Regions from separate parts of the Bradyrhizobium sp. CCGE-LA001 genome, predicted to be linked through region 3. Evidence: predicted binding sites of a transcription regulator. Region 3 holds the regulator's gene; each other region holds the start of a gene.
The links. Region 3 encodes LexA, which represses DNA repair genes until DNA is damaged. Its sites were predicted from a motif close to TGTTCNNNNTGTGTTCNG; they were not measured.
Positions count from the first base shown of each region.

Region 1: a site for LexA is predicted at 5,988-6,005, ahead of BCCGELA001_RS00840 (YifB family Mg chelatase-like AAA ATPase). Genes of this name have one in related genera too.
Region 2: a site for LexA is predicted at 5,358-5,375, ahead of ruvC (crossover junction endodeoxyribonuclease RuvC). Genes of this name have one in related genera too.
Region 4: a site for LexA is predicted at 1,809-1,826, ahead of BCCGELA001_RS06550 (ribonuclease T2 family protein). Genes of this name have one in related genera too.

Region 1 is NZ_CP013949.1:175,322-182,979, forward strand. It holds gene cpaB (Flp pilus assembly protein CpaB) at 289-1,098, shown strand; gene BCCGELA001_RS00815 (type II and III secretion system protein family protein) at 1,112-2,629, shown strand; gene BCCGELA001_RS00820 (CpaD family pilus assembly protein) at 2,687-3,421, shown strand; gene BCCGELA001_RS00825 (AAA family ATPase) at 3,418-4,707, shown strand; gene BCCGELA001_RS00830 (tetratricopeptide repeat protein) at 4,729-5,508, opposite strand; gene BCCGELA001_RS00835 (PilZ domain-containing protein) at 5,590-5,835, opposite strand; gene BCCGELA001_RS00840 (YifB family Mg chelatase-like AAA ATPase) at 6,063-7,601, shown strand.
Region 2 is NZ_CP013949.1:7,107,439-7,115,096, reverse strand. It holds gene BCCGELA001_RS32455 (TIGR00282 family metallophosphoesterase) at 1-734, shown strand, start outside; gene BCCGELA001_RS32450 (methyl-accepting chemotaxis protein) at 942-2,366, opposite strand; gene BCCGELA001_RS32445 (methyl-accepting chemotaxis protein) at 2,475-4,223, opposite strand; gene BCCGELA001_RS32440 (YebC/PmpR family DNA-binding transcriptional regulator) at 4,449-5,195, shown strand; gene ruvC (crossover junction endodeoxyribonuclease RuvC) at 5,406-5,933, shown strand; gene ruvA (Holliday junction branch migration protein RuvA) at 5,930-6,547, shown strand; gene ruvB (Holliday junction branch migration DNA helicase RuvB) at 6,568-7,602, shown strand.
Region 3 is NZ_CP013949.1:4,431,308-4,438,965, reverse strand. It holds gene BCCGELA001_RS20545 (glutamine--tRNA ligase/YqeY domain fusion protein) at 1-1,222, shown strand, start outside; gene BCCGELA001_RS20540 (YybH family protein) at 1,232-1,618, shown strand; gene BCCGELA001_RS20535 (ComEC/Rec2 family competence protein) at 1,791-4,070, shown strand; gene BCCGELA001_RS20530 (GAF domain-containing protein) at 4,080-5,021, opposite strand; gene BCCGELA001_RS20525 (hypothetical protein) at 5,244-5,681, opposite strand; gene lexA (transcriptional repressor LexA) at 6,074-6,775, opposite strand; gene BCCGELA001_RS20515 (molybdopterin molybdotransferase MoeA) at 6,953-7,658, opposite strand, start outside.
Region 4 is NZ_CP013949.1:1,361,096-1,368,753, forward strand. It holds gene BCCGELA001_RS06545 (23S rRNA (adenine(2030)-N(6))-methyltransferase RlmJ) at 41-901, opposite strand; gene BCCGELA001_RS06550 (ribonuclease T2 family protein) at 1,059-1,763, opposite strand; gene BCCGELA001_RS06555 (hypothetical protein) at 1,867-2,328, opposite strand; gene BCCGELA001_RS06560 (hypothetical protein) at 2,497-3,237, opposite strand; gene BCCGELA001_RS06565 (caspase family protein) at 4,205-5,815, opposite strand; gene BCCGELA001_RS06570 (DUF1353 domain-containing protein) at 5,781-6,671, opposite strand; gene BCCGELA001_RS06575 (hypothetical protein) at 6,932-7,225, opposite strand; gene BCCGELA001_RS06580 (hypothetical protein) at 7,318-7,611, opposite strand; gene BCCGELA001_RS06585 (hypothetical protein) at 7,601-7,658, opposite strand, start outside.

The sequences.
Region 1 (7,658 bases), 3.6 Mb from region 3:
CCGCCTTCGCGGGCGATGACAACGTCGCGCGCCCTGACATCACGCCCCCCTAACCACCTATTCACCATGACGCCGCCGCTATCATGCGAGCGGATGCGCCTGCTCTGCGTGAAACTACGGGGCCGCTGGCCGAGCGAATAACGCCGCGTTCACCATTCGCGGAAAACCAGCGCTGTGACCGGCCATCACATTCGGCCTCGCAACACCCCTTATACTTTTACTCCCTACTCATCGACATGGGGAACCCGCCAGGTGCGGTCCGAGTGCCCCGCGTAAGAGTAGAAGCGTATGAATACCGCACGCATTGTCGTTCTCGTCATCGCGCTCGGCGCCGGCGGCGTCGCTGCGTATCTGGCGAGCGGCTATCAGAATGAACCCGCGCCCGTTCTGCCCGTCGCCGAGAAGCTGCCGACGGTCGAGGTCCTGGTCGCGAAGAACGACATCGGGCTCGGCCAGGCCGTGAAGCCCGAGGATCTGCAATGGCAGGTCTGGCCGGCGGCGACCGCGAGCAGCGCCTTCATCCGCCGCGACGGCAGGCCCGACGCGCAGATCCAGATCGCCGGCTCGATCGCACGCGTGCCGTTGATGCAGGGCGAACCGATCCGCGAACAGAAGCTGGTCAGGGCCGAAGGCTCCGGCTTCATGGCCGCCATCCTGCCCTCCGGCATGCGGGCCGTCTCCACCGAAATTTCAGCCGAGACCGGCGCCGGCGGGTTCATCCTGCCGAACGACCGCGTCGACATCGTGCTGACCCGCCGCCTGAAGAATCCCGACCCCAACGGCACGACCGGCAACGATCTCATCTTGTCCGAGGTCATCCTGACCAACATCCGCGTGCTCGCGATCGACCAGGCGCCCAAGGAAAAGGACGGCCAGACCGCCGTCGTCGGCAAGACCGTCACGCTCGAGCTCAAGCCCGAACAGGTCGCCACGCTGTCGGCCGCACGCCAGGGCGGCACGCTCCAGCTCGCGCTGCGGAGCATCGTCGATGCCAAGGCCGTCGACGATCCGATCGAGGACCAGGCGGCCAAGCGTTCCGACGGCGTCAACGTGATCCGCTACGGGGTGCAGGCGCGGCAACTGACGTCACAGAAGTGATGATGGGGATAGCATGAAGTTTGGGGGTGATCGGACGGGCCTGCGCATTCGGGGGAAGCGCGCGCGCTCGGTCTGGAAGGGGACGATGCTGATGCTGGGGCTGCTTGCAGCCCCAGACCCGGTCAGCGCCGGGGAGATGCCGGTCGGCGACCAGGCGCCGATGCAGGCGCCCGATCTGGGCCTGTCGCCGGTTTCGTCGATCGCGTCGGCGCGAACACGCTTTCTGGCGCTCGGCATCGGCAAGTCCGTCGTCATCGACCTGCCGCGCGAGGTCAAGGACGTGCTGGTGGCCGATCCCAAGATCGCCAACGCGGTGATCCGCTCGTCCCAGCGGGCCTATATCATCGGCGGCCAGGTCGGCCAGACCAACGTGGTGTTCTTCTCCGCCGACGGCCAGCAGGTCGCCGCCTACGACATCGCGGTGAAACGCGACCTCAATGGCATGCGCACCGCGCTGCGGCAGTCGCTGCCCGGCGTGCAGATCGAAGGCGTCGGCGACAGCGTAATGCTGACCGGCTCGGTGTCGAGCCCGGTCGAGGCGCAGCAGGCCGGCGAGGTCGCCGCCAAGCTCGTCGGCGGCGCGGACAAGGTCGTCAACAACATCGTCGTGCGCGGCCGCGACCAGGTGATGCTCAAGGTCGTTGTCGGCGAGGTGCGCCGCGACATCGTCAAGCAGCTCGGCGTCGACCTCAGCGCCAGCCTGAACGCCGGCACCGCGGTGGTCAACTTCAATAATTCCAATCCGTTCTCGGTCTCGGGTGGACCGATCGTCGGCAGCAACGGGCTCGGCGTCGCCGGCCTCGCCAAGGGCGTCGCCACCGTCAGCGCCACGATGCGCGCCATGGAAAGCGCCGGCGTCATGCGCACGCTCGCCGAGCCGAGCCTGACCGCGATCTCGGGCGAATCCGCCACCTTCATCGCCGGCGGCGAATTCCCGATTCCCGCAGGCTATTCCTGCGATCCCGTCACCCACGTCTGTACCACCCAGATCACCTACAAAAAGTTCGGCATCTCCTTGAACTTCACTCCGGTCGTGCTCAGCGAAGGCCGCATCAGCCTGCGCGTGATGACCGAGGTCTCGGAGTTGTCGAATACCAACGCGATCACGCTGACCCAGGCGCTTTCCTCGACCTCGAGCAACTCGGTCACCATCCCGTCGATCCAGACCCGCCGCGCCGAAACCACCCTGGAAATTCCCTCCGGCGGCTCGATGGCGATGGCCGGCTTGATCCAGCAGAAGACCAAGCAGGCGATCAACGGCCTGCCCGGCGTCGACCAGATCCCGATCATCGGCGCGCTGTTCCGCAGCCAGGACTTCGTCAACAACGAGACCGAGCTGATGGTGATCGTGACGCCCTATGTGGTGCGCGCGGTCGCCCAGAAGGAATTGTCGCGCCCCGACGACGGCTTCGCGCCCGCCTCCGATGCGCAGACCGCACTGCTCGGCCGCATGAACCGCCTCTACGGCGTCACGCGGCGGGTCGATCCGATCAACGGCGCGCCCGGCGATTTCGGCTTCATCATCGATTGAAGACGAACGGACGGGTTTGGGAAGCGGGACGGGAATTCGGGGCGAGGAGAAGAAGCGATGACGAAAACGATGACCGATCGACGTCGCAATTTGAGCATCGCGCTGGCGCTGACGGCGCTCTCCGTCATGCTGGGCGCGTGCAACACCGCCGGCGAGATCGTCACTCAGACGGTGCCGACCGATTATCGCCAGCGCCATCCGATCGCGGTGCAGGAAGGCAGGAAATCGATCGTGATCTTCGTCGGCAAGGCGCGCGGCGGCCTTTCGGCTGCGCAGCACGCGGATGTCGCCGGCATCGCCCGGGACTGGATGCGTGAAGGCACCGGCTCCGTCGTCGTCGATGTCCCCGTCGACACCGCGAATTCGCGCGCTGCCGCAGCAACCTATCGGGAAATCCGTGCGGTGCTCGCGTCCGGCGGCGTGCCGTCGCGTGCCATCGTCCAGCATCCCTATCGCCCTGAAGACCCCGGCCTGCTGCCGACGATCCGGTTGAGCTATTCCAAGATCACCGCGACGGCCGGCCCCTGCGGGCTGTGGCCGGAAGACGTCGGTCCGAACATCCTCGATCCCGGCTACAACGAGAACCAGCCGTACTTCAATCTCGGCTGCGCCAGTCAGCGCAATCTCGCGGCGATGATCGACAACCCCGCCGACCTCGAGCAGCCGCGCGCCGAGACGCCCGCCTACACCGCGCGGCGCGACATCGCCTTCGAACGCTATCGCAAGGGCTCGACGACGACCACCACCTATCCCGAGGCCGACAAGGCCAAACTCAGCGATACCGGCAAATGACAGGCATCCACGACGAAGACGCGGACGATCCGCGCCACCCGGACGAACACATCGCGCCGGTTCCCCGGATCTCGGTGCAGGCGTTCTGCGAGACCGAGCAGACGCTCGCCGCGGTGACCGCGGCGGGACAGGATCGGCGTCTCGCCAAGGCGCATCTCACCGCCAAGGACGGTGGCCTTGCCGCGGCGATCGAAGTCTATGAAACCATGCCGACGCCGAACGTGATCGTGATCGAATCCGACGGCACGCGCGACATCCTGGAAGGGCTCGACGACCTCGCCGGCGTGTGCGATCCCGGCACCCGCGTCGTCGTGATAGGCAATCCGAACGACACTGCGCCCTATCGCGAGCTGGTCCGCCGCGGCGTCAACGACTACGTGGTCGGGCCGGTCGAAACCCTCGATGTGGTCCGCTCGATCTGCAGCCTGTTCTCGGCATCCGAAGCCATCATCACCGGCCGCGTCATCGCTGTGGTCGGCGCCAAGGGCGGCGTCGGCGCGTCCACGGTCGCACACAACGTCGCCTGGACCATCGCCCGCGACCTCGCGCTCGATTCGGTGGTGATCGATCTCGACCTCGCCTTCGGCACCGCGAGCCTCGACTACAATCAGGACCCGGTGCAGGGCATCGCCAACGCGGTGCTGTCGCAGGACCGGCCGGACACCGCGCTGCTGGAGCGCCTGCTCGCCAAATGCACCGATCGGCTCAGCCTGTTGGCGGCGCCCGCGACGCTCGACCGCGTCTATGATTTCGGGGCCGAAGCCTTTGACGCCGTGTTCGACACGCTACGCATGACCACGCCCTGCATCGTGCTCGACGTTCCCCACCAATGGTCGGCATGGACGCGGCGCGCGCTGGTCAATGCCGATGACATCGTGATCGTGGCCGAGCCCGACCTCGCCAACTTACGCAACACCAAGAACATGCTGAGCGTGCTGAAGGCGGCGCGGCCGAACGACCGGCCGCCGCTGTACTGCCTCAACCAGGTCGGCATGCACAAGCGCGCCGAGATCGAGGTCAAGGCCTTCGCCAAGACGATGGAGAGCCAGCCGCTCGCAGTGATCCCGTTCGATTCGAAGCTGTTCTCGACCGCCGCCAACAACGGCCAGATGATCGCGGAGGTCGCCAAGAACCACCGCACCACCGCGCTATTCCAGACCATGGCGAACCGCCTCGCCGGTCGCGGCGAGGTGAAGCCGCCGAAGCGCTCGCTGCTCGGACCGCTGCTGAAGAAGCTGAAGGGCAAGTCGGGCCGCAGCTCCGCCCCGCATCGCAAAGCGTCGTAGGCGCACACCAGAAGAGGCGGACTACCTCTCCGCCCGCTGCTGCTTCTTGGCCAGCAGCTCGCGCAGCGCCGTGACCTTGGCCGCGGCCTGGTCCGGCGGCAAATCCGCTTTGACGAGGATTTCGGCCTCGGCCTGACGGCCCTGCAATCCCAGCACGAGTGCGAGATTGGCACGGATCCGCACATCGTTCTGATTGCGCTGATGGGCGCGGCCGAGCACCTGTTCGGCCCGCGGCAGATTGTTCTGGAGCATGTAGGACAGGCCGAGATTGGACAGAACCTGCGGCTCGTCGGGCACGATCTTCAGAGCGCTCGCATAATATTGCTGCGCCTCCTCGTTGCGGCCGAGTTGATCAAGCGCGGCGCCCTGCGCCGACAGGATGCGCCAGTCCGGATCCTCAGGCGAATGTGCGCGGCCGAGAACGTCGAAGGCCTGCTGGAAATTGCCGTTGTCGGCGAGCGCGCGGCCATAGCCGGCGAGCAGCGCCTTGTTTTGGGGAGAGTTGAGCACGGCCTGCTCCAGCACCGCGACCGCCTGCGCGCGCTGACCGGTGTCGCGCAGCGCCTTGCCATAGGCGAGCGCAATTGCGGGATCGCCGGGCTTGGCGCGGTAGCGCTCGCGCAGGGCGTCCAGGTCCGGCCTAGCGTCCGGCTTGGCCTCGGCCTTCGCTTCGGCTCTGGCGCCGAGCGATCCGGTCACGTCCTCGACGCCATTGGTCTGGCAGCCGCCAAGGGTGAGGACCACGAATGCAGAAAGCAGGAACTTCGCCGGAGCAAAGGCGGGAGACGAACGCTTGAACATACTCTGATCACTCGGGCGACTGATCAGAGATGCTGACCGATTAACGCTAAAGCCCGGTTAAGGAGGCGGGCCGAGCCGGCCTCAATCGACGAACTCGGCGCCGAACTCGCAGCCGATGCGCCAGCGCAGACGGCATTGGCGGGAATAATCGGGTGCGAAGATGATGGTGAATTGCGGCGGCACTTCCAAAAATTCCGCCACCACTTTCACGCCGCCGTCCGAAATATCCGTGATGGTGCAATCGCGCGGCAGCGAGCCCGCTCCCAAATGAATCTTGGCAAGCCGGCTGCACACCCGGCGTTCGCTTCTCCGGCGATTTGCAAGCATTTGAACTCTTCACCCGTTAGACCACGGCCCATCCCGCAGGCCTAGGAGTAGCGGACATTCGTTGGAATGTGCTGAGGGCGGAAGCTCGCATTCGAGGCGTAGTGTCCGCGTCGCGTTTACGACTGGTTAAGGGTTGGCTTGGCCCTCGGGGACGTTCCCGTATTGTTCTTGCGAAGCGCCGCGCGCCCTGCTACCCTCGATTGAGCAAAGGGCAGGCTGGTTCGAGCATGGTTCAGCGGGTTTCTACCGTCGCCTTCGAGGGGATCGAGGCCCGCGCGGTCGACGTGCAGGTGCAGGTCGCTCCTGGCCTGCCGGCCTTCGCCATCGTCGGCTTGCCGGACAAGGCGGTGTCAGAGGCGCGCGAGCGGGTCCGCTCGGCCCTGATCGCATCAGGACTGGCGCTGCCGGCGCGGCGGATCATCGTCAATCTGGCGCCGGCCGACCTGCCCAAGGAAGGCAGCCATTACGACCTTCCGATCGCGCTCGGGCTGATGGCGGCGATCGGCGCGATCCCGCCGGATGCGCTGACCGGTTTCACCGTGCTCGGCGAGCTCGGCCTCGATGGCTCGATCGCGCCGGTCGCAGGTGTCCTGCCCGCCGCGATCGGCGCCAATGCGCGCGAGGAGGGCCTGATCTGCCCTGCTGCCTGCGGTTCGGAAGCGGCCTGGGCGAGCCCGGACATCCAGATCATCGCAGCGAGCTCGCTGATCCAGATCGCCAACCATTTCAAGGGTACGCAGGTGCTGTCGCGGCCCTCGCCGAAGGTGCATGAGGCCGCCGCCTCCTCCCTCGACCTGCGCGACATCAAGGGCCAGGAGAGCGCCAAGCGGGCGCTGGAGATCGCGGCGGCCGGCGGGCATCACCTGCTGATGGTCGGCGCGCCCGGCGCCGGCAAATCGATGCTGGCCGCGCGCCTGCCCTCGATCCTGCCGCCGCTGTCGCCCGCAGAACTGCTCGAAGTCTCCATGATCGCGTCGGTGGCCGGCGAGATCGAAGGCGGCGCGCTGACGGCGCGGCGGCCGTTCCGCTCGCCGCATCATTCCGCCAGCATGGCCGCGCTCACCGGCGGCGGCATGCGCGCCAAGCCCGGCGAGATCTCGCTGGCGCACCAGGGCGTGCTGTTCCTCGACGAATTGCCGGAGTTCGATCCGCGCGTGTTGGATTCGCTGCGCCAGCCCTTGGAGAACGGCGAGGTCGCAGTGTCGCGCGCCAATCACCGCGTCACCTACCCTGCCCGCTTCATGCTGGTCGCTGCGATGAATCCCTGCCGCTGCGGCAACGCCTTCGAGCCCGGCTATGCCTGCAAGCGCGGCCGCATCGACCGCTGCACCGGCGACTATCAGGCGCGCATCTCAGGTCCCCTGATGGACCGCATCGACCTGCGCATCGAGGTGCCGGCGGTGACCGCGGCCGATCTGATCCTGCCGCCGCCGGCGGAAGGCTCGGCCGAGGTCGCCGCGCGCGTGGCGGCGGCGCGCGACATCCAGCTGGCGCGCTATGCCGATGCCGGCCTGCCCAAGGTCCGCACCAATGCCGAGGCGCCGGCCTCGGTGCTGGAAGAAATCGCCAAGCCCGATGCGCAGGGCGCCAAACTGTTGCGCGATGCCGCCGAGACCATGCGGCTGTCGGCCCGCGGCTATCACCGCGTGCTGAGGGTCGCGCGCACGCTGGCCGATCTCGACAAATCCGACAAGATCGGCCGGCTGCATCTCGCCGAGGCTTTGTCCTACCGCGCACTCGCGGAGGATGTGCGGCAGCTGGCGTGAACATTTGCGCGCATCAACCCGGCGGTAACGAGTTTCCTTTACGCTCTGCAAACCATA
Region 2 (7,658 bases), 2.7 Mb from region 3:
TCGATCTGGTCGTCGTCAACGGCGAGAATTCAGCGGGCGGCTTCGGCATCACGGAAGCGATCTACCAGGAGTTTCTCGAGGCCGGCGCCGACGCGGTGACGCTCGGCAATCATTCCTGGGACCAGCGCGAGGCCCTGGTGTTCATCGAGCGCGCCGACCGCCTGGTGCGCCCCGCGAACTATCCGCGCGGCACACCCGGCCGCGGCGCCGCTCTGGTCGAGACCAAGAACGGCAAGCATGCGCTCGTCGTCAACGCGCTCGGCCGCGTCTTCATGACCCCGTTCGATGATCCCTTCGCCGCGCTCGAGCGCGAACTTGGCGCCTGTCCGCTCGGCGTCGCCGCGGACGCCATCGTCGTCGACTTCCATTGCGAGGCTTCAAGCGAGAAGCAAGGCATCGGCTTCTTTTGCGATGGCCGCGCCAGCCTCGTCGTCGGCACGCATACGCATGTGCCGACCGCCGATCACCAGATCCTCACAGGCGGCACCGCCTACATGACCGACGCCGGCATGACCGGCGATTACGATTCCATCATCGGCATGCAGAAGGAAGAGCCGCTGCGGAGATTCACCTCGGGGATTCCGTCGGCGCGGTTCGAGCCGGCCGCGGGTACCGCGACGTTGAGCGGTGTGGCCGTGGAGACGGACGATGCGACAGGGCTTGCGTTGAAGATCGCGCCGGTGCGCATGGGCGGGAGGCTGGAGCCGGCGACGCCGAAGTTCTGGTTGAGCTAAATTAGTCGTCTTCGCCTATGCAGGGGCCGGAAGGCGAGCCTCTGTTATTTCGGAATAATAGCATTCTACCCCTGTTTTGCCCGACAAATCAAACCGCCCGCGGCCTGCGCGCGTAAGTCATTGATTTCACTCACCCCGGCTACTGTGCATGGGGTTGTTTTCGCGCCTCTGTTCGGAGAGGCCTGTGCGGCGCCGTCGCGACGGTTCTCAGCTCTGCCGAAAACCCATCCGGAAGGCGCCCCAGTGCTTGCCGCGGACCATAATCGGCGAGGACAGATCCTTCATCAGCACGAACTGCCCGCCGCCCATGTCGCGGCGGTAGGTCTGCAGCAGGAACGGTTTGGTGCTGCCTGCGACCTTCTTCATCGCGCGATCGGTGAACAGGCGGCGGTTGCGGCAATTGGCGTTGTTCCAGACCGGGTCCTTGCCCTGCGGCAGGCGGTAGTTCGGATTGTGGGTCGGCAGATAGCCGCCCTTGGCCCAGGCGACGCAGAACACGATGCGGGGATCGGATTTCTGAATCGGGTCCTGGATCGCAGGCAGCACGCGGTCGGTGAAGTCGACGTAATTGGTGAGGTATTGTTTGGGATCGGTGCCGGGAATTTCGCGATACCTCTCGTCCATCAGCTGGTCGAGCGTGACCTCGCCGCGATCGATCGCGGCTTCGAACTCGGCCGAGATCCGCTTGGCGGTCTCGACGACGACGCGGATCAGCGGTGCGTCCGACGTCTCCACGCCGCTGTCGGCAATCAGCGCGATCAGGCCTTCGGACGTGTCGAGCAGCTTCGTCACGCGCTGATCGGCGCTCTTGAGATCGCGCGAGGACAGATCGACGCCCTTGGCGAGCTCGTTGAGCTCGCTGATGACGGTGTCGCAATGCCCGAGATTGGAGGTCGCCGCCCGCGCGACGCTGTCGATCTCCGCCTCCACGGAGGCAAAGCCCTGCTGGACCCGCGAGATGATGCCCGAGATCTGCTGGGCGCCTTCGCCGGCGGTCTTGGCGCGCTGCGAGGCGTCGCTGCTTTCGCCGATCAGGCTCTCGATCTGGCCATCGAGATCGCGCACGGTGTCGGAGATCTGATGCGTGGCCTGGCGGGTGGCTTCCGCGAGGTTCTTCACTTCGCTTGCGACCACGGCGAAGCCGCGGCCGGCATTGCCGGCGCGCGCCGCTTCGATCGTCGCGTTCAGCGCCAGCAGATTGGTCTGCTTGGCGATCGCCTCGATTGAACCAGACACTTTCGCGACCTGCGCCAGCGCCGAGCCGACGGCGCTCAGGCGCGCTTCGATGCGCTCAACGGCTGCGACGAGCTCGGAGATGTGGCTGACCGCGGTATCGACGGCGCTGCGCGACTGCGCGATCTCGCCGACCGCGGCGGACGTCGTCGTCTGCACCGCCTGCGATGCATTGGCGATGTCATGGTTGGCCGTGACCATGGTCTCGGCCGTCTTCTGGAGATGATGGAACCGCTCCGACTGGTTCGAGACGCGGTTTGCCACTTCCTGGACGTTGCCGGCGATATCGGCGAGTTCCACGCCGAGCCCGCCGATGCGATCGGCGAGCTGGTCGATCAGCCGCTCGGCCAGCGTCCGGTTCGAGCCGGTGTCCATGACTGCAAGTTGTGCGACGGACATGTTTCGATGAATCCTCCAGTCAGAGCCGTTCGCCGGCTCACGGCGGCATTTCCATTCCGATTCGAGTTTAGAGGATGATTCGTCGCCGCCGTCTTGCCTGAGCGTGCACTACAGTTTGTAGGCCGTGCGGAATCCGCCCCAGTGCCGGCCCTGCACGCGGATCGGGATGTCGATCTCCCGCATCATCACGGTGTTTCCGTTGCCCATGTCGCGCGCATAGCTCTGGACCAGGTACGAGCGCAGGTTGCGCCCAGCCGCCAACCCCGCCGGATCGTTGAATATGCGCCGGTTGCGGCTGTTGGCCGTGTTCCAGGCGACATCGCCCGGCCGCTGCGGATGCGAATAGATCTTGTTGTGCACCGGCAGGAAGCCGTTGCGGTCGACCATGGCGCAGAACGCCATGCGCGGGTCCTTCGCCAAGAAGGCCTCCTGGAAGGGCGGCAGCGCGCGGTCGGCCCAGTCCAGATATCTCGTGCGATATTGCTGCGGATTGGTCCCGGCAATTTCCGCGTAATCGGTATCGAAGAGATCGTCGAGCTTGACCTCGCCGCGCGCGACGGCCTGCTCGAAGATCTTGGTCAGCGCGTTGCCCGCTTCCATGGCGCGGGTGACGAACTCGGTATTCTCCTCATGGATCGACCAGAGCCTGTCTTCGATCTTCTCGCGGAGTGCCGCGTCGGGGCTGACGAATTGCGCGCGCGCGCCGGCCTTGGTTTGCTCGACCACGCGCAGCCGGCAGGCGCCGACATGTTCGAGCGTGCCTTCGATCACGGCTTGGGATGCAAGCCGGCCGGCATCGGCGCCGCCGATCAGCACGCCGTCCATCGCGATTTCATAGACCGGCAGCACGCCGCGTGCGGTCTCGAGCTTGAGATGGCAGGGCAGGCGCTCGGTCTTGCGGCGGTCGTCGTGCTCGCTTTGGCGGAGCAGCACGGCGCAGCGTGATTTCAGCTTCTGGGCGAAGGTGGTGACGGCCTTGCCGGCGCTGGCGACGTTCTCGCCGTGGCTCTCGGCTGCCTTGGTCGCGGCATCGATCTCGGCAGCGCTCTCGCCGACCGAGACGATGAACTCGGAGGCGCTGGCGGCGTTGCCGGACACTTCGCTGGTGGTGGCGTTCTGCTCGGCAACCGCGCCGTTGACGGTCTCGAACACCGGGCGGATCGCCTCGATCGCCTGCGAGATGCGGTGCACGGCGTCCGCGGAGCCGGCGGCGTCGCGCTGCAGCGCGTCGATCTTCCTGGTGATCTCTTCGGTCGCGCCTTGCGTCTGCACTGCGAGGGCCTTGACCTCGGTGGCGACGACGGCAAAGCCCTTGCCGGCAGCGCCCGCGCGTGCGGCCTCGATGGTCGAGTTCAGCGCGAGCAGCGTCGTCTGCCGCGCGATCTGCGCGATCAGATTGACGACATTGCCGATCGCGGCGGAGGATTCGCGCAGGCGGTCGACATTGGCACGGGCTTCCTGTGCGGCGGCGCTGGCCTCGTCGGCGAGCTTGCCGGCCTCGCGGACCTGCGCGCCGATCCCCAGCGCCGACTGGGTGAATTTGTCGGCGGCATGGGCGAAGGTGGATGCGGTCGATTGCGCGGCATTGGTGCGGCCGGTCAGGGCGTCGGTGCGGTCGCGAATGGCGGCCAGCGTGGTGGCAGTCGCATCGGCGCCCCCGGCCACGGAATTGGCGGCGCGCTCGAGCTGGCGAATCATCGCGCCCAGTTCGAGTTCCAGCAATTCCAGGATTTCCCTGGCGGAATCGGCTTCGGCCGCCGGGGCGGGCTCGGAATTGGCCACCGGCTGCGCGGCCTGCGGTGCTGCCGCAGGCGCAGCCATGTCAGGCAGACGCTTCCGAAATAGTCCGAACGCCATCACGTCTCTCTTGTCGGGGAACGGGCGGACGCTATTTTCGCAGGCCGGAATGAAATCAGGGTTAACGATGCCCCACCTCTAGGCACGGGCCAATACGGCGGCTACCTCTACGGTGCTACCTTAGGGCACCAGAGTCCCTTTGATTCCGGTGGGTTGGCGGCCTATAAGGCCGCGCTTCCCCACCCCATCGGCGAACCAGACCGAAGACCATTCAAGAGACCACGCATGGCCGGACATTCCCAATTCAAGAACATCATGCACCGCAAGGGGCGGCAGGATGCGCAGAAGTCGAAGCTGTTCGGCAAGCTGGCGCGGGAAATCACCGTCGCGGCCAAGCTCGGCACCCCCGACCCCGCCATGAACCCGCGCCTGCGCGCCGCCGTGATCGCCGCGCGCCAGGAGAACATGCCGAAGGACAATATCGAGCGCGCCATCAAGAAGGCGCTCGGCAGCGACGGCGAGAACTATGACGAGATCCGCTATGAAGGCTACGGCCCTGGCGGCGTCGCCGTCATCGTCGAGGCGCTGACCGACAACCGCAACCGCGCCGCCTCCGACATCCGCTCCTTCTTCACCAAGTCCGGCGGCAATCTGGGTGAAACCGGCTCGGTGTCGTTCATGTTCGACCGCACCGGCATCATCGAATACGACCGCAGCGTCGCCTCCGACGACGCGGTGCTGGATGCCGCGATCGAGGCCGGTGCCGACGACGTCGTCTCCGGCGAGGGCGGCCACGAGATCTATGCCTCGACCGAAGGCTATCGCGACGTCGCCAAGGCGCTGGAAGCCAAGTTTGGCGAGCCCCGGAAGGCCGCGCTGATCTGGAAGCCGCAGAACACCGTCGCGGTCGACGACGAGACCGGCGAGAAGCTCTTGAAGCTGATGGACCTGCTCAACGACCACGACGACGTGCAGCAGGTCTACGCCAATTTCGAGATATCGGACGCGCTGGTCGCGAAGATGGGCGGCTGATGCCGCTCGTGTCCCGGACGCGCTGCAGCGTGAAACGCTGCTGCGCAGAGCCGGGACCCATGGTGCTTCACGCGCCGCGGGAGTATGGGCCCTGGTTCTGCGACCCATCACTTCGTGCTGCGTCGCGCCCGGGGCACGAGACCGCCTTTCCCCTGTTACTTCCGTTCTGTTTCTGTTTCCCTCGGTCCAGCCAGCCGCTATCACTGGCCCATGACTGCGCTCCCGATTCGTGGCCCCGTCCGCATCATCGGCATCGACCCCGGCCTGCGCCGCACCGGCTGGGGCGTGATCGAGGCCGAGGGCAATCGCTTGATCTACGTCGCCTGCGGCTCGGTGGAGCCGCCGGACGATCTGCCGCTGGCGAGCCGGCTGCTCGCGATCCATGAGGGGCTTGCCGCCGTTCTGTCGCATCACCAGCCGATGGAAGCCGCAGTCGAGCAGACCTTCGTCAACAAGGACGGCGTCGCGACGCTGAAGCTCGGCCAGGCCCGCGGCGTCGCCATGCTGGCGCCCGCAATGTTCGGCATCTCCGTCGCCGAATACGCGCCGAACCAGGTCAAGAAGACCGTGGTCGGCGCCGGTCACGCCGACAAGCAACAGATCGCGACGATGCTGAAAATCTTGCTGCCCAAGGCCGAGCCGCCGTCGGCGGACGCCGCCGACGCGCTCGCCATCGCCATCACCCACGCCCATCACCGCCAGAGCACCGCGCTGCGCCTGAAGGTGGTGGGGATATGATCGGCAAGCTCAAGGGCCTTATCGATTCATACGGCGAGGATTTCGTCATCCTCGACGTCGGCGGCGTCGGCTATCAGGTGCATTGCTCCTCGCGCACATTGCAGCACCTGCCCTCGCCGGGCGAGGCGGCCGTGCTGTCGATCGAGACTTACGTCCGCGAGGATCAAATAAAACTGTTCGGCTTCCGCACCGATCAGGAGCGCGAATGGTTTCGCCTGCTCCAGACCGTGCAGGGCGTCGGTGCCAAGGTCGCGCTCGCCGTGCTCGGCACGCTGCAGCCTTCCGATCTCGCCAACGCCATCGCGCTGCGTGATAAGGCCGCGGTGGCGCGCACGCCCGGCGTCGGCCCCAAGGTCGCCGAGCGCATCGTCACCGAATTGAAGGACAAGGCGCCGGCCTTTGCCAATGTCGATCCGGCCGTCGTGCATCTCGCCGGGGCCGTCGACGACCAACGCGCGCCGCGCCCCGTGGCGGATGCGATCTCCGCGCTGGTCAATCTCGGCTACGGCCAGCCGCAGGCGGCCGCGGCGATCGCATCGGCCTCGCGCAGTGCGGGTGAAGGCGCCGAGACGGCGCAGTTGATCCGCCTCGGCCTGAAGGAGCTCGCGAAGTGAGCGATCCAAAGGTCAACCGCATGGTTTCGCCCGAGCGCCGCAGCGACGATGTCGGCGACACCGCGCTGCGTCCGCAGTCGTTGTCCGATTTCGTCGGCCAGGCGCAGGCGCGCAAGAACCTGTCGATCTTCATCGAAGCGGCGCGCAAGCGCGGCGAGGCGCTGGATCACGTGCTGTTCGTAGGTCCCCCCGGCCTCGGCAAGACCACGCTGGCGCAGATCGTGGCCAAGGAGCTCGGCGTCGGCTTCCGCGCCACGTCGGGGCCGGTGATTGCCAAGGCCGGCGATCTTGCCGCGCTCCTCACCAATCTCGAAGAGCGCGACGTGCTCTTCATCGACGAGATCCATCGCCTCAGCCCGGCGGTGGAAGAGGTGCTCTATCCCGCGATGGAGGATTTTCAGCTCGACCTCATCATCGGCGAGGGCCCCGCGGCGCGCTCGGTGAAGATCGAACTGTCGAAGTTCACGCTCGTCGGCGCCACCACGCGCGCGGGCCTGCTCACCAATCCGCTGCGCGACCGCTTCGGCATTCCGGTGCGGCTGAATTTCTACACGATCGAGGAATTGGAGAGCATCGTCAGCCGCGGCGCGCGCGTGCTCAATGTCGGCATGAGCGCCGATGGCGCCAACGAGATCGCGCGCCGCGCCCGCGGCACGCCGCGCATCGCCGGCCGTCTGCTCCGCCGCGTGCGCGACTTCGCCTCGGCGGCCGATGCCGACAAGATCGACCGCAAGATTGCCGATCATGCGCTGAGCGCGCTCGAGGTCGATGCCGCGGGGCTCGACGCCATGGACCGCCGCTATCTCACCACCATCGCGCTCAACTATGGCGGCGGCCCGGTCGGCGTCGAGACCATGGCTGCGGCCTTGTCGGAACCGCGCGATGCGATCGAGGACATCATCGAGCCCTATCTGATCCAGTGCGGCTATCTCCAGCGCACCCCGCGCGGCCGGCTGCTGACGTCGCACGCCTTCCGCCATCTCGGGCTGGCCGAGCCGAATCGCGATCCAGCCCAGTTCGGGTTGTTCGGCACGGATTCGTCCGAGGATGACTGACTGCCGCAACCGGTGAACCCACCGCTTCAATCCCATCACTAATCCGAACATGCGGC
Region 3 (7,658 bases):
GGTGGAGGAGAACCTGGACCTGTTCCGCCGCATGAAGGCCGGTGAATTCCCGAACGGCGCGCGCGTGTTGCGGGCCAAGATCGACATGGCCGCGGGCAACATCAATCTGCGCGATCCCGTGCTGTATCGGATCCTGCATGCGCATCATCCGCGCACCGGCACCAAATGGAGCATTTATCCGAGCTACGACTACGCGCATGGCCAGTCGGACGCGATCGAAGGCATCACGCATTCGATCTGCACGCTGGAGTTCGAGGATCACCGGCCGCTCTATGACTGGTTCATCGAGAAGTTGCCAGTGCCGTCCGAACCGCATCAGTACGAATTCGCGCGGCTGAACCTGACCTACACGCTGCTGTCGAAGCGCGTGCTGACCCAGCTCGTCCGCGACGGCCATGTCGCGGGCTGGGACGATCCGCGCATGCCGACCGTGGCGGGGATGCGCCGCCGTGGCGTGCCGCCGGCTGCGCTGCGCGAATTCGTCAAGCGCATCGGTGTGGCCAAGGCCAACAGTGTGGTCGACGTCGGCATGCTGGAGTTCTGTATTCGCGAGGAGCTGAACCGCACGGCGCAGCGGCGCATGGCCGTGTTGAAGCCGCTGAAAGTGGTAATCGAGAACTATTCGGAAGGGCAGACCGAGGAGCTCGAGGCGATCAATCATCCTGATGATCCCTCGGCCGGCACGCGCAAGATCACGTTCGGCCGCGAGCTCTATATCGAGCAGGACGACTTCATGGAGAACCCGCCGAAGAAGTTCTTCCGCCTGTCGCCCGGCAACGAGGTGCGGCTGCGCTATGCCTATTTCGTCAAATGCACCGGCGTGATCAAGAACGACGCGGGCGAGGTGGTGGAGCTACGCTGCACCTACGACCCCGCAACCAAGGGCGGCAACGCGCCCGATGGCCGCAAGGTCAAGGCGACCATGCACTGGCTGCCGGCGGCGGCATCGAAGCCGGCGGAGATCCGCATCTACAACCAGCTGTTCTCCAATCCGAGCCCGGACGCTTCGAACTTTGCGGCCGATCTCAATCCGAACTCGCTCGAGATCCTGTCCGACGCGCGGATCGAGGCTTCCGTTGCGGAGAGCAATTCCACCGAGCCGATGCAGTTCGAGCGCCAGGGCTATTTCGTGCGCGACAAGGACTCGACGTCGGGCAAACCGGTGTTCTCGCGGACGATCGGCTTGCGCGACACGTTCGCCAAGGAAGTCGCCAAGGGCTAGGGGACAGTAATGAGCAGCGAAGCCGACAACATCGTTTCAGCCATCATCGCGAAATGGTGCGCCGGCTTCGCAAGGCTCGACGCTGCGGCGCTGTCGTCGCTGTATTCGAAGAACGCGTTCTTCTTCGGCTCCAATCCCAAGCTCTATCGGGGCCGGGACGGCGTTGCCGATTACTTCAACGGCCTGCCGCGCTGGCGCAAGCCAAGCGCGACCTTCTCCGAGGTGTACGCAGCGCAAGCAGGCCCTGATCTGATCAACATCGGCGCCACCATCACCTTCGATCTTGCCGGCGAACGTCCCGATCTGGTCGTCAAGATGAGCTGGGTCATCACCCGCGAGGACGGCGAGTGGAAAATCGTCAATCACCACGCCTCGTCGAAGGCGCCGCTGATCTGACGCGAGACGATACGACATCGTCATTCGGACTGTCGGCCAAGGCCTCGGTGGCCTTGCCCAGAGTCAAAGTAAAGTAGGGCGCTGCACCGACTGTTCCTGATCCGTACCCTATTCGCACATCCGCACGGTCCGGTAGCCTCTGCACCTGTCGCGTATCGTAAGGTGCAGGGGAATGGCGGAGCCGGTCCGGCCAATACGCTCCCAGGGAGTTGCCGGGACGTGGCCGCTCGGCCGCGCCACGCCGGCTGGCGGCCTTGCACCTGTTGGCTTTGGCCTCTGGCCCGCGATCGTCGAGACATTGCGCGGCTGGGCCCGCGCGGAAGCCGGTCCGGGGCGCCTGCTGCCGTGGGTGCCCGTCGCCTTCGGGGGCGGCATCGCGCTCTATTTCGCCGCCGATCATGAGCCGGTGCTCTGGGTCGTCGCGGCGACGGCTGCCGCGCTCATGCTCGGCGCGGTGCTGCTCCGGCGCAGCCGGCTGTTCGCCCCCGCGATCATGATCGCAGCGCTCGCTGCCGGCTTTGCCATCGCGACCTGGAAGACGGCGCGCGTTGCTCATCCCGTGCTGGCCAAGCCGCTCTATTCGGTGTCGCTCTCGGGTTTCGTGGAAGCACGCGACATCCGCGAGCGCACGGACCGTTTCGTGCTGCGCGTCACCGCGATGGAGGCGCAGCGCAGCGACGTCAAGCTGGAGCGCGTGCGTCTGTCGGTGCGCAAGGGGACGGCGCCGGAAGTCGGCAGCTTCGTGCAGCTGAAGGCGCGGCTGATGCCGCCGATCTCGCCGGTGCGGCCCGGCAGCTACGACTTCTCCCGGGACATGTATTTTCAAGGCATCGGCGCCTCCGGCTTCGTGATGGGAACGATCGCGGCGTCGATGCCGCCGGAGGCCGGCGGCTTGCGGTTGCGCTATGCGGCGTTCATGCAGGGCCTGCGCGATGCGATCGATGCGCGCATCCGCGCGACGCTCGAGGGCGACAATCGCGCGATCGCAACGGCGCTGCTCACCGGACGGCGTGATGCCATCAGCGCGCCCGTCAACGACGCCATGTTTGTCTCGGGGCTGGGCCATGTGCTGTCGATCTCCGGCTACCACATGGCGGTCGTCGCCGGCGTCGTGTTCTTCGCAGTGCGCGCGCTGCTGGCGTTGATCCCAGGGCTGGCGGCTGGCTTTGCCATCAAGAAATGGTCGGCAGCCGCCGCGCTGGTCGCGGCCGCGTTTTATTTGCTGCTGTCGGGTGCGGAGGTCGCCACGCAAAGGTCGTTCTTCATGACGGCGGTGGTGTTGATCGCGGTCATGGTCGACCGCCGCGCTATCACCTTCCGCACGCTGGCAGTGGCCGCACTCATCGTGCTCGCGGTCGCGCCCGAAGCGCTGGTGCATCCGAGTTTTCAAATGTCCTTTGCCGCAACGCTCGGGCTCGTGGCGCTGGTGCAGATCGGCATGCCGAACCTGTTTGCCTCGCCCGAACATTCGGCAACGGCGCGTGTCGCGCTGTGGGGCGGCCGCGAGATCGCGATGCTGTTCCTGGCCTCGCTGATCGCGGGGCTCGCGACGACGCCCTATGCTGCCTTCCACTTCCATCGTGTCACGCCTTACGGCGTGCTCGCCAATCTCGGCGCGATGCCGGTGGTCTCGGCACTGGTGATGCCGGCGGGGCTGCTGGGACTGATTGCAGCGCCCTTCGGGCTCGACGGCGTGTTCTGGTGGCTGATGGGGATCGGTATCGACTGGATGGTCGCGGTGTCGCGCTGGGTGGCGGCTCTGCCGGGCGCAGTCGGCCGCATTCCAGCTTTCGGCATCGCGCCGTTGATGGCGGCAAGCCTCGGCATCATCATGATGGGGCTGTTGCGAACGCCCTTGCGCTGGTCCGGTGGCCTGGTGCTGCTGGTGTCCCTCACCTGGGGCCTGTCGGTGCGCCAGCCCGATATCCTGATTGCCGGGGACGGCACGAGCGTCGCGGTGCGGGGCAAGGACGGGCAGCTGCACGTGATCCGAGCGAGCAAGGACAGCTTTCTGCTGAAGGAGTGGCTGGCGGCCGACGCCGATCCGCGCGACGCCGCAACCAATTCGCTGGCCGATGGTGTGTCATGCGACGAAACCGGCTGCGTGACGCCGCTCGCCGACGGGCGGCTGGTCGCGCTGTCCCTGCGCGTCGACGGTCTTGCCGATGATTGCAGCCGCGCCGCGCTGGTGGTGACGGCGCGGCCAGCACCCTCCGGCTGCGCGGCCATGGTGGTCGACCGTCCGCGCCTTGCAAGCCAGGGCGCGCTGGCGCTGACGCAGCGTGGCGACGGGTTTTCGGTTCAGACCGTGAGGGCCAGAGGCACAAGCCGGCCCTGGTTGCCGGCCGGCGCCGGCGAGGGCGATTTCGACGGCAGCCTTGTTCCGAAGACGGCAGCGCCCCGGAGCCGGGACGCAACGCCGGCAGAGACCGACCTGCAGGCTGACGATTGAGCAGATGCGCTACAGATACCAAGCCAGCACGGCGTCTAGACCGGCGCTGCCGATGACCGGCAGGGCCACCATCTGGCTTAGCCCGGCTGCGCGGGCCTCTGCAGCCGCGATCGAGCCGTCATGTGCGAGATCATCGCTAATCGCGGGCATGCCCGTGGCCCAGGCGCCCCCGATGCTCCCGTCGCTCCTGGCGATTGATGTCGTCGCATAGAGTTCGGCAAGGTCGGTTTGCGCGCTGCAATCGCCGGCGCGGAAGACCAGCGCAGAGCGAGCCTCGTTCGGGACCCAGATCTCGAAGCGCCGTGCGATCGGGGTGGCCTGTGCGGAGAGGAAGGTCAGCACCCAGCTCTGGTCGGCGCCGGTGCGGTAGGGCACGCCGACGCCGAGATTGATCCCGATTTCGGCGGCTTCTTCCCAGCGCAGAAAACTCTTGGCGTTGTGCAGGTCCTTGATGATCAGCGGCAGGCCGGCCTTCCAGGTGCGTCCCGGCAGGCCGAAGCCGCGCGGGAATCTGGTGTGGCGGGAGTTGAATTCGAACATGTCGGCGGTGCCATAGTAACCGTCGACAAGCCGCATCTCGTGGGAGACATCGGGGTCGTTGTGCCAGAGCTCGAGCGCCCCGACATGCGCTTCGTCATCGCCGCAGAACAGCACCATCACGGCCTGCAGGAATTCGCCGGCGAAGACCGGCACCGCGACGCCGCATGTGAGGCCCGCTGCGAGCGCCTGATCGGTCCGCTTGAAGTAGGAGTTGGCGAATTTGGTGAGGATCACCGGATGGCCGCTGGCCCACGCTTTGCCGGGCAACCCCTCGTCATAACCGAAGCGCAGATCCTCACTCACGGCTTTGAATGCGGACAGCCCTTCACCGTAGAGGCCGCCGCCGAATTCCAGCCGCATGCGCGTGCGATCGGGCACCCAGAGTTCGACGACGCGAATGAAGGCTTTCATCGACCATGTCCGCTGTGTCAGGTCCCGACAGCATCGGTCATTTGACGGTCGAGCGGACGTTCAAAATTCAGGCAGGGCGGCCCAAACTTCGTGCGCAGAGGCGAAGGGCACTCGGTCGGCTGGTTGGATGTCGCGAGCGCCAAACCGCTCCATGTCGCCGGCCGCGGCCGGCGAATGGCAATTTCAATTCTGGTCTCCGACCTGGACGGCCGGGACGGCGCATCAGCCGATCGGCAGGCGGGGCGTTGGGCTCGGGCGGCTGTCTGCGATGATCTGCGGCTTGTGCTCGCGCTCGCTGACCGGCTGCGTCACGGGCAGTTGCAGCACCGTTGCGCGCTGGCCTTCGACGAGCTGCGTCACCAGCACGTATTTGCCATCAGGAAATTCGATCGCGTCGTGATGGCGATCGGGAATGTGCGGATCGATCTTGCCGAACTTGCCGACGCGGGAGTTGATGGTGCGCGTCCAGATCCAGCGATTGTCGTAACGGACGTTGTCGGCGAAGGCGAGCTCCGTTCCCGGCAGCAGGCAGACGGCCACGGTCGGATCTGCCGCGGAAGCAAAGCCGCGCGTCGAGGTGCCGCGGAACGTCGTGGAGACGATCGTCTCGCCAACTTCGGCGGGACGCGATGCAACGGCATGCAGGCTGTAGTCACACATCGGGTGCTCCTCATGCGAAGATAGCAACCCGCGCCTCTTTCGGAGGCGCAAGCCTCTATCAGAGTGGAAGCATGTAACGCTCTGCTCGGTTGTAGGCGAATCTGCGGCTGGCGTTCGCGAGACGCGATCACATTATCTTTTTCAGATTCACTAGGAACAAAGCTCATTTCAGCGCATTCGGGGACCACGAACGCCTGTGGCCGCGAGCGGTGAGGCATCCTTGTCTGCTCGATCTTTCGAGCTCAGACGCGATGAGCGCTTGGCCGCGACACGCAGAGTGTGTCGTGCTGAATGAGGGCCGGACAATCTGCGCAAGACCGGAAAGACTGCCCAGCCGGAGCGGACGCATCCGCTCCAATCGGGATCATCGGTATCGAATGACCGCCGGGCGGTCAGTACTTGCGGTACAGCCCGATCAGCTTGCCCTGAATCTTCACCCGGTTGGGCGGCAGGATGCGCACCTCATAGGCGGCGTTGGCGGGCTCGAGCGCGATCGAGGCACCGCGGCGGCGGAAGCGCTTGAGCGTCGCTTCCTCGTCGTCGATCAGCGCCACGACGATGTCGCCGGTATCGGCGCTCTCGTTGCGCTGGATCAGCGCCATGTCGCCGTCGAGGATGCCGGCCTCGACCATCGAATCGCCGCGCACTTCGAGCGCATAATGTTCGCCGGAGCCGAGCATGTCCGGCGGGACGCTGATGGTGTGACTGCGGGTCTGCAGCGCCTCGATCGGCGTGCCGGCTGCGATGCGGCCCATCACGGGCACGGCAACCGGACGCTCACCCTCGTCCGCGGGCGGGCTGGAGCTCGCACGGATCTTGCCGAGATTGCCCTCGATCACGCTCGGCGTGAAGCCGCGGCGGTTGCCGGCAGCGGCCTGGAGCTCGGGCAGCTTGATCACCTCGATGGCGCGGGCGCGGTTGGGCAGGCGGCGGATGAAGCCGCGCTCCTCGAGCGCGGTGATCAGGCGATGGATGCCTGACTTCGAGCGCAGGTCGAGCGCATCCTTCATCTCGTCGAAGGAGGGCGGCACGCCGCTTTCCTTCAGACGTTCGCTGATGAACCGCAGAAGCTCGTATTGTTTGCGCGTTAACATCTCGACCAAAGTCCCCCGGTTGATGTCGTTCGATTCCGAGACGCTGTATTGGAGCGGCGAACCGCTACATCCTCGAAACAAATCATGAACGGACACTATATGTTCGATACATGTTCCGCAACTGCTTAATTTACCGTGAACGCCGCAAAGTTCGCGGAACGCGTGTGGGGGATGCGTTCAGGCGGGCAGGCGCAGCACCTCGCAAGGCGTGCCGGCTTCGGCCCTGGGGGCGAACGGCGCGCGCACGAGAAGTGCCTGTGCCGCAGCAAGATTTGCAAGCAGCGAGGAATCCTGGTGGTTGACGGGAATAGCGACGAGCGCGCCGTCATCGCGCTCCTCCAGCCTCGCGCGAAGATAATCCGCGCGCATGTCGTTTGCGCCGACGTCCTTGCCGAGCACGGCGCGCTCGTGGCGATGATGAATCTCGGATCGGCCCGACAGGGCGCGAATCAACGGCACCATGAACAGGAAGGCGCAGACATAGGACGAAACCGGATTGCCAGGCAGGCCGATCACGCGCATCGCCCCCAGGCGTCCGTGCATCATCGGCTTGCCCGGGCGCATTGCGATCTTCCAGAACGCCATCGCGATGCCTTCGTCGCGAAGGGCTTGCTGCACCAGATCGTGGTCGCCGACAGAGGCTCCGCCTGTCGTGACCAGGATGTCGGCGCCGCTCTCGCGCGCGCGGCGGATGCCGGCGGCGGTGGACCCGAGCGTGTCGGCGGCAATGCCGAGGTCGATGGTCTCGGCGCCCTCGCTGCGGGCGAGCGCGTGCAGGGCATAGCCGTTGGAATAGACGATCTGGCCGTGGCCGGGCGTGGAGCCCGGAAACACAAGCTCGTCGCCGGTGGCGAGGATCGCGACCTTCGGACGACGGCAAACG
Region 4 (7,658 bases), 3.1 Mb from region 3:
GAATGCCGGAGTGTTACGGCTTTGGCTTCAAGGCTTGGCTTCAAGGCTTGGGCACCTCCAATCGGAATCTGGCAGCGCCGCCCTGGCCGAGCGGCATTTCGAGCTCGGGCAGGATCGTCTTGAGCTCGCCGTGCAGCGTGTAGGGCGGGTTGACGATCAGAAGGCCCGTGGAGGTGAGGGCGGTGCTGTCTGCTTGCGGTGCGACGCTGAATTCGAGGCGCAGGCATTTTCCGGGCGGCTTTGCTGCGGCTGCGAGCTGCGCCACGGTTTGCACCAGCGTGTCGGTGGCGCGGCGGTTCTTGGCCGGATACCAGATTACGTAGATACCGGTCGGCCATTTCGCGAAGGCCGCCGCGAAGGCTTCGCCGAGCCGCTCGAACTCGTCCTTGGCCTCGAACGGCGGGTCGATCAGCACGAGCCCGCGCCGCTCTTTCGGCGGCACGAAGGCCGGCAGCGCCGTCCAGCCGTCGAGATCGACCACGCGAGCCTGTTCGTCGCGGCGCAGCACGTCGATCAATGCCTTGCGCGCCTTCGGCTCGAGCTCGCAGGCGACGAGACGGTCCTGCGGCCGGAGCAGGCCGCGCGCGATCAGCGGCGAACCCGGATAAGCCCTAAGCTCGCCCTTCGGATTGAAGGCACGGACGATGTCGAGATAGGGCTTGGTCAGCGCCGCAGTCTCGTTCGACAGCCGCGCCTGCATCAGCCGCGCAATGCCGGTCAGCCATTCGCCGCCGCGGCGGGCCTCGTCGCTGTCGAGGTCGTAGAGGCCGGCGCCGGCATGGGTGTCGAGGACGCGGAACGCCGCCGGCTTATCCTGCAAGTAAGTGAGGATGCGCGCCAGCACGATGTGCTTGATGACATCGGTGAAGCTGCCGGCGTGGAAGGCGTGGCGGTAATTCATGGGACAGGACTGCGTTGTCTGGCGCTATCCTACCCCTTGTCATTGCGAGCGCAGCGAAGCAATCCAGAATCTATCGGCGGAAGTTTCGTCGCCAGCGCAAAATTGCTTCGCAATTTTGTCGCGGGCTCCTCGCCATGACGGAGGCTGGAGGAACGAACTACCCGCCCCTGATCGGCGGCATCGTCACCTGATCGCGGCGGCAGGCGCGGCGCTCGAGCTCGTCGCAGGCGCGGAATTGCAGGTCCTTGCTGAGGCAGATGCGGACCTCGGAGAGCCGTGTCCGGTTGCAGGTGACCGAGACGGCGGCATTGCTCAGGCCGGGATTGGCCTTGACGAAGGCCTCCTCGACCTCCGCCGGCGCCACCGTCTTGGCCTGCGACAAATCGAGATATTCGGCCGGAATCTTGATCGCGGCGCGCGCTTTGCGGATCGTCTCGAAATAGCCGCGGCCCTCGAGCCCGGAGCAGGTGCCGTGCTTGTCCCATTCGTTGAAGATCAGGCCCGGCGCCGGCATCAGGTCGAGCATCGAGGAGACGATGCTGCGGTTCAGCCGAGGTGCCGGCCGCTGGCAATATTCGGGGAAGCCGTTTTCATATTGAGGCCACAGCCCGTGCACCACGAAGGCGTAGGGGCGACCGCCGCACTGCATGTGCGAGCGGCCGCCGCGCTCGGCAGCTTCCTCGCAGAAGGAGGGCGACCATGACAGCGCCAGCACATAGAAATCGAACTCGCCCGGCGCGTTCTGCCGCTTGTCCTGGGCTCTTGCGTCACCTGCGAACGAGCCGAGGCCAGCGACAACGAGCAGGGACAAGGTCAGCGAGATCACCAGCCGGGAGAACGAATGCAATCTGGAATGAAACATGACGACGCCCCTCAACTAGACTGTGCGAGGAGCCTAGCAGGCGACAGGAACATTTCAAGAACAAAATTGATGCGACCGTCGCTTAGCGGCCGGATCGGTCAGATCAGGGCTTTGCGGCCCGGCAGGCCGGATTGTAGGCCCAGTTGCGGTCGACGCCGACAACGCACCATTCGACACCATTGCCATAGCCGGCAAAGCCGCCATCCTCGATCACCGAGAAGTGCACCTTGCGCACCTTGCCGTCATTGAGCATCGCCTCGCCAGTGCAGTACCGGCGCGGAATGTTGTCGGACTGCCAGGGGCGGAATGCGACCTCGCGAACGGCGGAGAAGCCGGTAATCTTCAGCGAGGAATTCCAGAACGTGCTTTCCTTTTCCCAGAACTGGGTGGCGATCGTCGGCAGCGCCCGGTCGCAATCGGCCACGGCGCCGTCGTAGCGCGGTCCGCTGAGCCAGAAATTCAGCTCCAGCGGATTGGCGGCCCTGGCCTCGCCGAGCGACAGCGCCCCGAACATGAGGCCGAGCAGAGCGGCAAAGCGGATCGATTTCAGGGACGGGGCGCGCATGATCAGTCCAGACGGTTGAAGTCTTGCGGAAACCGGACGGTGCCGCGAAGGCCGGGGGAGGTCAAGTGCAGGGATATCACACCAGAGAGGAAACCTCGTTTGCCTCGGGCGCTGGAAGGCGGCGGCCTGAGATCGACCAGCCTGCGGTCGATGCGGTCGTGACTTGGCCTATTGGAGCATGAGCCGCTTGAGGCCGCCCGAGAGAGCCTGCATGGGCACAATCTCCGCCACTTGCAGAAGCAGGGAGACGTCGCTGGGGTCGAGACCTTTATCATGCACGGCCCATCTGTCCGTCCTTACGTCTTCCCGGTGAACGAGGTCCGAGAAAGCCACGTACTTGGAGGAGACCGAGATGTGATGCGGGGCGACCTCGTTGAGCAACAGCATGCTGCCATCGAACTCCGTCACGGCGAAGTCGAACTTGTGCCGCTTGCTCTGGCCCGCAACCTCATAGTCAACCGCGATGGTTGTCGGGGGCACCGTCTCTTTCAGGACCCGCAGGATTTTGTCTTTCAGCACGGTTTCCGTCGCGGTCATCATCCGGTCAACAGCGGCATGCGCGGCAGCGGCTGACGCATTGGCGACGGCGAGAATTGCCGATCCCAACCAGTCAACGCTCCGAACCTCGACGGTGAGCGCGTTGTTGGAAAGCTGGAGCCGGTATAGTTGCACTTGCTTGGTCAACATCCGCGAGATCAGATTATCGTCCCGCCCATGGGTCCAAGCCGATCGGGCGGCGCCGCCGCCATCGTGGACTCGAAAGCCGCCCCCGAACCTCACGACGAATACGTTCACGGGGTCAAAAGAAGGATACAGGCAATGCGTCGTCACCCGCGAACCGTGCTCGGTCTCGGTGCACATCTCAAAGGCGGAAAGTGCCGCCCTGATATCGTCGCAGGCATTGCTCACGGGAACAGCTCACCCTGTGGCGGGACATCGAAATGTCGCTGATCAGGCGCTATCGACAAGTTAACACGGTCTGCTAGCCAAAGCATCGCCTGAGGGAGCTTTCGCACCTGTGGCGGAAGCGGTTCCCGGGGATGCGGCCGAACCCCGCGCTCTCTACATAACTACGGTTAAACGCCCAAGGATGCCAGTGGGGTCCGCAAACGCGTGGCGGCAGTCCATAGATGCCAGCATCAGGGGGATTGGGCTTGCACTCGTCTTGAGGGACTAGGTCGAGCCGCGTGATCAGACTTCCCTTATAAATCAGCGAGATGCTGGGAAATTGGGGTTTGTTAATGGGGCAACGAAAGCGAAACTGCGCCCGGACGATCCCGACCGAATCCGCGATGTTCCAGATGGCCGATAGCTCCCCGGGTAACCGGGCTCCCATTGGGGTGAGGCCCCCTCAAGGTCTTGAAGGGTCTTCTGCTCGGCAATAAAGGCGTCGATCTCGGCAATATCCATCGTGCGTCCCAGCGGTTGCACAGCGTAACCTCGGGAAACGATAGATGGCAAACGACTGCAAGGGGGCAACGCACGGCTTGGGCTTGCCCTTCGCCCAATCCACAGGCAGTGATCTCCCCACCTGTGGAAGGGCACTTCACGCCCGCCTCGTCGCAACCTGATCGCAGACCACCGCACGACGGCGGTCTATCCTCGCTCGGCGGCATCGGCTGATGAGCGACACGGATGATCGCCACAGGTCGAGAAGCGTAGGCACCCACCTGCTACCGCGAAGAAGACATTTCGGATTGGATTCGCGGTCGGAAAGACGCTGGCGCTTGGGGGCGGGCGCTCTGCCTGGTCGGGGCGAACAAGCCCTTCGGCGAGCGGTGGACTGCCGAGCGATCGACGACCAGATCAGGTGTTGCGATGTGATGAGTTGTGACGCTGCGAAGTGGCTTCAAGCACTCCGCTCCACCCGACCAAATCAATAGCGTGAAAGTGCGTGAAGTAAGAACAAGGCAAACAGCAGCAGCGATCCTATTTGAACAGCGATGCTTACCCGCTTCCAGAACCCACCCGATTCGGCGTCACGCTCCGGCTCTGTCAACTTCGCCAGTTTCTCCGTCTCGTCTCGCTGGTGTTCTTCGGCCTCATGTGCCTCACGCTTCAGCGATGCCAACTTCGCCCATTTTTCCGCCTCGCCTCTCTGGCGCCCTTCGGGGTCTCTTGCCTCAACCGCTAGCTCCGTCCAGTTTTGCCAACCCTCCGTATTGCTTATCCCGCTTTTTCTCGCAACGCGTCCGGTTAGCTTTGTATACATCGACTTAGCCTCTTCGACGTGTTCGCCATCGGCAAACTCATCGATGAAGCGGTGGAGGGATAATGCATCAGGCTGCAGCAGTAGTAACTCCCATCGTGCCGCCTCGCGCTGACGGGACTGTTCGACTCTGCGTGCCTCTTCGGCCCGATATTCGAGCTTCGTCAGCATCGACTTCGCTTCTGCGGCATGTGGCCCATCCGCAAACTCATCGAGGAAGTCCCGCAAGGAAGTGGCATTAGGGCTTTGCGCTAGCGATGCCCAGACGACAGCTTCCAGTCTTCTCCGCGCCCTAGCGGCAGCCTTAATGTCCGGCTCGGCAGTACGCCGCTGTTCCTCGGCCTCAGGAGCTTGCTGCCTCGTCACCTCCCCTTTGGGCTTTGGTGGCGGTGACGGCACCGCCTCCTTTGGCGCAGTGGGCAACTCGCAAAATCGAAAGTGCTCTTGCAAGTTCGATTGGAGCCAGGGCTGCTGCCTGTTGCCTGTCACGCTGCGCACATCGCGGCTAACGTCGGTCATTACGTCATAGATCGAGATGCCGGGCGTTGTCATATATTTGGTCAAGGCTGCCGTGAAAGGACTATTCGGGCCGTAACCGTCTTGGGCTATGTTGTCCGGCGCAGTCGCGAACGCAATGAACGTGCCCGATGGGGCACGCACCTCAGCGAGACCCGAGCGCGTAAACGAGCGACTGCGTTCGTTATCTGGCAGGCCTGCAAGCAGCGATCGCGCAAACGGATTCTCTCGGCACGCATCGAGAAAGACGAGAGTTGACGTGCGCACGCTCCCCATGATGTCGAGTATTTCGGTAAGGGAGACAGCGCGGCGTCGCAGGTGACTTTCTTGGCGGATGTCCGCATCGACAGGTATTAAATAATTGGTGCCTTTCACCTGCAGGCCGTGACCTGCGAAGAAGAGCAGAGCCACGTCGGAGTCACGAAGTTTCGCCTCGAAGGTGTCGATAGCATTCTCCATAGCCTCGCGACCAACGTCGCACGCAACCATGACGTCAAAAGCTGGGTATACAGTCCTCAGCTTAGCCGCAATGAGTTCGGCGTCGTTGCGTGGGTTTTTGAGTGGCGCACTTGGATAGGCCGAGTTACCAATCACGAGAGCAAGGCGTCGCTGACCTTCGCCCGACGGGGCCGACGGCGGGGACCCTTCGTAGGATTTACCACGCTCTACCATTTGTATCCCAAAAAAAGGGATTGGAAACACGTTACTTAGAGTTGCAATCAAGTTGTCAGGCAAATACGTCCGGCTGCTTCCGCCATTCATCCCATGTCATAGTCGGGCCATTAGGGAACCGCTTCACAACGCGCTTTCCTCCTCTAGCCTTCTCAGCGGCGTTCTCTTTCCAAGCGCTGCTACCAAACACACGCACGCCGGCCCAGATCAAATTGCGCGTGATAGAATCGACATCCATTTCAACCATGGCTCGATCAAACACGCGATCTGCCACCTCGCGGCTGCATTGTTGTTCCCAATAGAGGTAATCGTGATAGATGGCGGCGTTGCCATAGCGGCCAGTCTTTTGGAGCACGGCCCAGAGGTAGTTGGGGACTGAGGCAAGGTCTGTCACAAAGCCTTGGGGCACATCCACGCGCACGACGCCAGGTCCATCAGATGCATCTGGCAACCAGCCGATTGCCCTATACACGACCCACCAGTTCTGATCGCCAAACGGAAGCAGGATAGTTGCGCCACCATGAAAGGTGCGGGCGCTCGGGTTGGTGGGACCGCCCCGGTTTGCTGAGTACGACGCCACCCATTGGCGTTTGTCGCTGCTACCATCGCCACTGCGATCGTGAGTTGGCCTACCGAAGCTATCGGGCAATAGCTTGTTCAGCACGCGCGCGATGAGCCCTAGCCGCTTCTCGGGATCAAGGCGAGGATACGCGGACATCAACTCGTCGTTGTTGACGAGGGTCGCCGGTAGAACTGCGCGATCCTCTCGGGCACGCCAGATTTCGAGCGCCAATTGCGCGCACTGTACAAGAAATCCACCGATTGCCATTGCCTCGGTGATGCCGAAGGTGCGGGTACGACCGTCTGAAGCCGGTCCATCAAGCGATGCCAGCACTTCTGGTCCGAGGTCGGCTGCAACAGCGCGAGCGAGGTCCTTCTCATTCACGGAATATCTCCCGCAATAGAGAGGCATTGATCTCTACTATGATCTGGGGTTGTGCAGGAGACAAGGAGACACGATGCCGCTTAAGGCTCGGCGGCGCGCTATCCTGCGCCAAACGGCAGGCGGCCTGTCCTTTTCCAACGCCGACAACGATTCAACGCAAGCTGAACCACGCGGCGCGATCGTGCGCGGCAGGCCGTAGCCGCCACTCCAGACAAATCGGAAACACCGCCGGAGTGATCATCTCCGGCGGCCCCATAGTCTCAACTTTGTGCCGGTGGACCTTTGAACGCCGCCGCCATGTGATCCAGATGCTGCATGGCCTGAAACCGGGCCACCTCCCGCATCATGGTATTGGGCTCGTCATGCGAGTCCCCTGTGGCTGGTCCGGCGTTGTTCAACGCGTCGTCAACAAATTCATTCATAACCGAAATCAAGTCTTCCCGCTTCGGCGGCGGTACAAACATAAACACGGCCTGCAACGCCGCCCTTGCCAGAAGGCTCGCAGCCAAAGCTTCGCCGCGCGCTACCGCAATATTTTTCTCAAGTGCGTTCATTGTTCCCCCGGGTGTCAGTCGGCGCATGGTTCAATTGAAGGCGACAAGACGTAAGTGCGGCCAGTATTCGACAGTCTGCCTTCGCCCTCGGCTCATTTGCTGCCGAAATAGTAGCCGATGACCAAAGTCAAGATCGGCAGGATAGCCACCTTTACGACCTCCGATAGATCATTGAAGATCGGCTCGCCCTCGTACATGCCAACAAAGAAAACGAGATACATAACCGTGAGTGCGATCGAGGCCACATAGAGCCCGACTACAGCGTAGACGATGAACGACCGATCTTTGCCCTGCCGTTGAACCTCCAAAGCACGCACGGCCGTGTTAAAATCCCGGGGGAAGTCATTCACCCTTTGCAATTGGGCTTCGATTTCATCAGGATTCATTTGGGCCTGCCGGACGAGACGACGAGACGATCTCCAATACCGCGCTC